2 linked regions of the Herpetosiphon gulosus genome follow. The protein of the gene in region 1 interacts with the protein of each later gene in a pairwise test. Links are inferred from orthologs where the notes say so. Each region holds a gene or a part of one and is shown on either strand. Other genes may lie near its edges.

Region 1 (3,244 bases):
CCAACCCCTCTCCCACGGTGCGGGAGAGGGGAGTTTAGTTTTGTGGTTTTCCATGATTCAGGATGATTAATAAGTCAATTCCCCTTCGCCTGCTAGGCGGGAGAGGGGGCTAGGGGGTGAGGGAAACCTGATTTAGCGCAGCACAATAACTTCAACTTCAACCTGCACATCGCGAGGCAGGCGAGCGACTTGCACGGTCGAGCGAGCTGGTGGGTTTTCAGGGAAGTATTCGCCATACACGGCATTGACCGCTGCAAAGTCGTTCATATCAGCCAAGAAAATTGTGGTTTTAACGACTTTTTCAAAGTTGGTGTTGGCTGCCGTCAGTACGGCCCGAATATTTTCCATGACGCGGCGGGTTTGAGCCGTCACGTCGCCCTCGATCACTTGGCCGGTTGCTGGGTCAAGCGGAATTTGGCCTGAGCAGAACAACAATCCATCAATTGCGATTGCTTGTGAGTAGGGGCCAATTGCGGCGGGAGCATTAGACGTGCTGATAACTTCACGGGTCATTGAAAACTCCTTGATAGCTGCTTATTCTATCGAAATTGCTTGAAAATGCTCAAGTTGGGGTTGACCACGGGAGAGCGTGATCGCGATGGCATCGATGCGGTAATCGCCGAGCCATGGGGTTTGGGCTGCATCGAGGGCTTCTAAATAAGCTTGGAGCAAACGAGCTAAACGATGGCGTTTTTTGAGGGTCAATGATTCAGCGGCGCTGCCATGGGCTGTGCCTCGGCGGGTGCGCACTTCAATAATCACCAAGGTTGCCTGATCATAAGCGATCAGATCGATCTCACCCCAACGACAACGCCAACCGCTGGCGATCAGTTGATAGCCTAATTGTTGTAGATACTCAGCGGCGTATTGTTCGCCCCAACGCCCAAGTGCTTTGCGATCATCGGCCATGCTTGCTCCCCCTAAAATAGCAAGCGGACACGCGCCGTTGCGTGTCCTGAATGGTCAGTATCGATTAGCCGCGTTTGACGGCGAAGGCACTCCAGCCAGCAAATTTTGCTTGGCTATCGAGTTCTTCTTCGATTCGCAGCAATTGGTTGTATTTGGCTACGCGGTCGGTTCGCGCTGGCGCACCAGTTTTGATTTGACCAGCGTTGGTGGCAACCACCAAATCGGCTACGGTTACGTCTTCGCTTTCGCCTGAGCGGTGGCTGACGATCGCCGTCCAACCAGCACGTTGCGCCATTTGAATCGCATCAAGCGTTTCGGTCAAGGTGCCAATTTGGTTGAGCTTGATCAAAATACTGTTCGCTGAGTTTTCTTTGATCGCACGGTTGAGCCGTTCGACGTTGGTTACCAACAAATCGTCGCCGACCAACTGCACGCGATCGCCGATGCGTTGGCGCAACAACGACCAAGCACCCCAATCGTCTTCGTGCAAGCCGTCTTCGATTGAAATGATTGGATATTTGTTAACCAGATTTTCCCAGTAGCCCACCATTTCTTCGGAGCTAAGCTTGCGGCCTTCGCGGGCCAAGTTGTAGATGCCATTTTCGTAGATTTCGCTACATGCTGGGTCGAGTGCCAACATGACATCTTTGCCTGGGGTGTAGCCAGCTTTTTGAATCGCTTCGACGATCACTTCGAGAGCAGCTTCGTTTGATGGCAATGATGGCGCAAAACCACCTTCATCGCCAGTATTGGTGGCCAAACCACGGTCGTGCAGTACGTTCTTGAGCGTGTGGTAAATTTCCGCACCCCAGCGCAAAGCTTCGCGGAACGATGGAGCGCCAACTGGCATCACCATAAATTCTTGGAAGTCGGTGCTATCTTGGGCGTGCTTGCCACCATTCAAGATGTTCATCATTGGGACTGGCAAGGTATGCCCGAAAACCCCGCCAAGGTAGCGATAGAGTGGCAAACCAACTGACAATGCACCAGCTTTGGCTGTGGCCAATGAAACCCCTAAGATTGCATTAGCGCCAAGTTTACCTTTATTTTTAGTGCCATCAAGCTCAATCAAGGTCTTGTCAAGGGTAATTTGATCAAGTGCCTCTAAGCCTTCGATGGCTTCAGCAATATCTTCATTGACATGCTTTACAGCTTTGAGCACGCCTTTACCGCCATAGCGGCTTTTGTCGCCGTCGCGTAGTTCGACTGCTTCGTGTGCGCCAGTTGAAGCGCCCGAAGGAACAATTGCGCGGGCAAGCGTGCCATCTTCCAAACCGATTTCAACTTCAACGGTCGGGTTACCTCGGCTATCGAGAACTTCGCGACCGCGAACGTGCGTAATGAGTGCCATATTGAGAAGCCTCCTCAAGGGACACGAATCTTTATGCCCCATCATACCACGCTCTGTCCATTCGCTGGGTAGCGATTTCGCGACCTATCGAGAAAATATGAAGGATGATGGATGAGGGATGAAGGCTCTGGGCTAGCGAAACGTTTTGAGGGGTTGCAATAATTTCGATAGCCAAACGCCCAGAGCCTAGAGCCAAATCTTCGTGTCCTTCGTGCCCCTCGCGGTTTCGGTTATGCTGACCCCTGTCCCTGACCCCTGAAATCTAGGCTACAACTACGGTTTCAACCCCATCCAAAAAGCCATTGAGATCGGTGATGCGCACCCGCCCGACATTCGGGGCTGCTAACGAGGCTGCTTTGACAACCGAGGTATAGGTGGCATCGAATGCGCCTTGTTTGATGTAGCGTTCGCATTGTCGCCCTGAAATGCCACTAATTCGTCGCCCACTGGCATAAACCCCTGGGGTTTGCACAATGTAGGTTAATTGATCAGCGGCCAATGCTGAGGCGATCATCTGGGCTGCCGTATCAGCGTTGAGCAATTTCACTGCACCTGTGGCACTTTCCATCGCCAATGGAGCTAAAACTGGCAGCCAAGCCTGCTCTAGCAAATAGTGCAACACCTCAAAGCGCACAATTGGCTCATCGCTTTTGGGCAGCAAATACATCAATTCCAAATCCGAGCCACATAAGCCAATTGCTTGCAAATGATGTTGCGTCAGCGCAGCAACCAAGCGCGGATTGATCCCGCCACGCAAAGCCATGGCTGCAATTTCGGCAGCAGCCGGATGATTCGGGCCACCAATAGCGTTTAAGACGCGCGGCAAAATGCTGCCACCACCATGAATTAAAACCACTTGATCGTCGATGCTGCTTAAGGCACTAATTAATGTTTGCAATGAATCAGCTTGATCCACTTCGTAGCCGCTAATTTTGATTACGTGCGTCATTGCTGTTGTCCCCATCTGTGTTGTACACAATTGTA
Region 2 (3,207 bases), on another replicon or contig:
AATGACCAGCCTAACCAAGCCCCAGCTGCCGCGCCTAGCACTGCCAGCGAGGTCAAGGCATCGATTTGGGCATGCTTACCATCAGCAATCAACGCCGCTGAATTAATTTTTTTGCCTGTTCGAATTTCAAGATAGGCTACCGCATAATTGCCAAAAAAGCCGATAATAGCCGCCGCTATAACCCATGGCAATTGGGTAATTTGGGTTGGATTGAGCAATTTTTGCCATGCTTCAATGCCAATATAGATTGCACTAATTGCCATTGAAGCCACAATCGCCAAGCCAGCAAGATCTTCGGCACGGCCAAAGCCATAGCGATAGCGACTAGTTGCGGCACGACGTGCTAGCATAAATGCCACCAACAGGGGCAACGTATTCAAGGCATCACCAAAATTGTGGACGGTATCACCCAACAGCGCCACACTGCCACTCAACCAGTAAATTACCACCTGAATAACCGTTGTTAGCCCTAATAGCAACAGCGACCACCAAATTGTCCGAATCCCTAGGTGGCTAGCTGAGCCAGTTAAGGCAACAACCTTAGCCGTATCATGATCATGGTCGTGGTTAAAGCCTGGTAAGTGCAAGGCCTCACCTAATGAGCGCCACCAACTTGATCCATGCTGATGATCGTGATCATGATGATGGTGCTGAGTTATTGCCTGATTCATAGATCGATCCTTAATTTCATATCTCTATATCTGTACAATCATCAAGATATACTATTTCAAGAGCCTTGTCAATCCATACCATGGTCAATGGCTAGCGGGATGGCACTATGGTAGAGTTGAAGTAGTTAATAACAAGGAATGCGCCATGCCAGAAATTCATCCATTGCAAACAACCAATCAACTGCCGTCCACTGCTCTGCATGCCGTAGTAGCAATGTTCAAGGCGCTCAGCGACCCAACTCGTGCTCAATTAATCTATGTGCTGACCCATCGTACCTGCACCGTCAACGAATTAAGCAGCTATGTTGAGGTTTCAGCTTCAACCGTCTCGCATCATTTGGCGAAATTGCGCGATTTAAAATTGGTGCGTACCCAGCGGGTTGGCACCCAAATTTATTACACAATTGATGATGATCATGTAGCGGGAGTATTTCGCGAGGCGCTCTACCATCTCGATCATGTGGCTGCCCAAAGTTATGGCGCACTCGCCAACAACTTTGAGCAGAAAGAGCCAAATCAATGAACCTTCGCTTCCAAGCAAAGATTGAATTTTAATTGTTCTGCTGACTAACCATCACAGGATTTATGCTTTAATAGGGGTGCATAGTTAAACACAACGAGGAGTTTTATGCCAATCGGATACCATGCTGGACGCGCTATCGAACTGACCCCATCGATTTTATCGGCTAATTTTGCCAACCTTGGAGCCGATGTCCAAGCTGCCGATCAAGTCGGTTGTAGCTGGATTCAGGTCGATGTGATGGATGGCCATTTTGTACCCAACCTAACCTTTGGACCACCCGTGATTCAGGCAATTCGGCCTTATTTCAAAGGCACATTGGATGTCCATTTGATGGTCAGCAATCCCGATGCACTGCTCGAAGAATATGCCAAGGCTGGAGCCAACCATATCACAGTGCATCAAGAAGCCAGTGTGCATCTCCATCGCACAATTCAGCGTATCCACGAGTTTGGTTGTACTGCTGGCGTGGCGCTCAATCCAGCAACGCCAGTCAGCAGCCTCGAAGATATCATTCACGATCTCGATTTGGTGCTGATTATGTCGGTCAACCCTGGTTTTGGTGGTCAGAGCTTTATCGAACGCAGCTTGACCAAAATCGCTGCCGTGCGAAGTTTACTCGATCAGCGTCACCATGAAGCGGTAATTCAGGTTGATGGAGGGGTTAAACCCAGCAATATCGCCAGCATCGTCCAGGCAGGCGCGACTAACCTGATTGCAGGCTCGGCTTTTTACTCGCCAACCATCACCCCCCACCAAGCGTGGGATGCCTTTGTCGCCGCTTTAGCATGACTTAAGTCACCCACGAAATCACCCATGATAGGGAATGTCAATCTAGGAGCAATGGCCTATACTCGGTGTCATCTCCTTCTCCTCTCTTCTCTCGCTAGAACCCCGCAACTGCGGGGTTTTGGCGTTAATTGGCTTTTTTTTAAATGCGGTGCTGGCAGGTTGGTAAAGTCCCACGTTTACCAACCTGCCAACTGCCCTGATGCTTCCAAACCACAGGAGCGCCGCAATGAGAGTGTGTAGGCTTAATATAGCAACTAGCAGTTCCAAGGGTCGTTCCAAGCAGGTAGTATTCTGGTTCCAAGTTGAAGCTTGATCCACGAAGAGCACGAAGGTTAGGTTTTTAGCCACAGATTGCACGAATTGCACGAATGGTTTCATCCCAAATCGCTTATCCCACATCCCACATCCCTCATCCCTTTGACTTTTGTCTGCTGATTTTTGATAATAGCATTACACCTAGCATGTCAAGGAGGACAGGATGCTGCACGGGAAAGTTGCGATTGTTACCGGCGGAGCAATTGGAATCGGGGCGGCGACGGCTCATTTGTTAGCCAAACAAGGCGCAACGATGATCATTGGCGATATTAATCAGCAAGCTGGATTAGCAACGGTTGAGCAAATTCGTAGCAATGCAGGCCAAGCCTATTTTCGCCATTGCGATGTTAGCCACGAAGCCGATATTCAGGCCTTAGTGCAATTTGCACTCGATCATGGCGGCTTGGATATTATGATCAACAATGCTGGCATTGGTGGACAGCCCGCACCATTACACTTAACCGAGAATCACAATTGGCAACGCGTGTTAGAAATCGACTTAACTGGCGTATTTTGGGGTCAAAAATATGCCAGCCAAGCCATGCTGGCGGGTGGCAAAGGTGGCGCGATTGTCAATGTCGCCTCGATTGCTGGAGTGGCTGGCTCACCCAACCTTGGACCCTATGGCGTGGCCAAAGCAGGCGTAATCCAAATGAGCAAAACTGGCGCGATTGAACTAGCTCCCGCTGGCATTCGGATCAATGCAGTTTGCCCAGGCTGGACGGAAACCGCCATTTTGGATGGATTCGAGCCAAGCATTCAAGAACGGCTGATTCGCTCGATTCCGCTCAAGCGCATGGGCACGCCTCACGAAATCGCCGAACTGATCGTCTTTTTGGCCTCACCAGCGGCTAGTTTCATCACTGGAGCTGAGTACATTATTGATGGTGGGATTACCAGCATGTAGCT

What was found.
Region 2: the proteins of eno (region 1) and rpe interact in binary tests that used the Escherichia coli proteins (3 or more experiments, as listed by UniProt). The link is inferred for Herpetosiphon gulosus from one-to-one orthologs.

What each region holds. Positions count from the first base shown.
Region 1 is NZ_BAABRU010000013.1:182,115-185,358, forward strand. What follows is about bases 118-3,032. They hold eno (phosphopyruvate hydratase), read right to left. Parts: upstream 2,261-3,032; coding sequence 974-2,260; downstream 118-973. Other genes in these bases: ABEB26_RS18165 (RidA family protein), read right to left, coding at 133-513; ABEB26_RS18170 (YraN family protein), read right to left, coding at 535-909; ABEB26_RS18180 (amino acid kinase family protein), read right to left, coding at 2,523-3,032. In the rest of the region: more of ABEB26_RS18180, read right to left, coding at 3,033-3,209. UniProt on the Escherichia coli protein: Catalyzes the reversible conversion of 2-phosphoglycerate (2-PG) into phosphoenolpyruvate (PEP). It is essential for the degradation of carbohydrates via glycolysis.
Region 2 is NZ_BAABRU010000003.1:15,493-18,699, forward strand. What follows is about bases 264-3,141. They hold rpe (ribulose-phosphate 3-epimerase), read left to right. Parts: upstream 264-1,299; coding sequence 1,300-1,983; downstream 1,984-3,141. Other genes in these bases: ABEB26_RS04040 (cation diffusion facilitator family transporter), read right to left, coding at 264-671; ABEB26_RS04045 (ArsR/SmtB family transcription factor), read left to right, coding at 817-1,194; ABEB26_RS04055 (SDR family NAD(P)-dependent oxidoreductase), read left to right, coding at 2,462-3,141. Also shown: more of ABEB26_RS04040, read right to left, coding at 1-263; more of ABEB26_RS04055, read left to right, coding at 3,142-3,205. UniProt on the Escherichia coli protein: Catalyzes the reversible epimerization of D-ribulose 5-phosphate to D-xylulose 5-phosphate.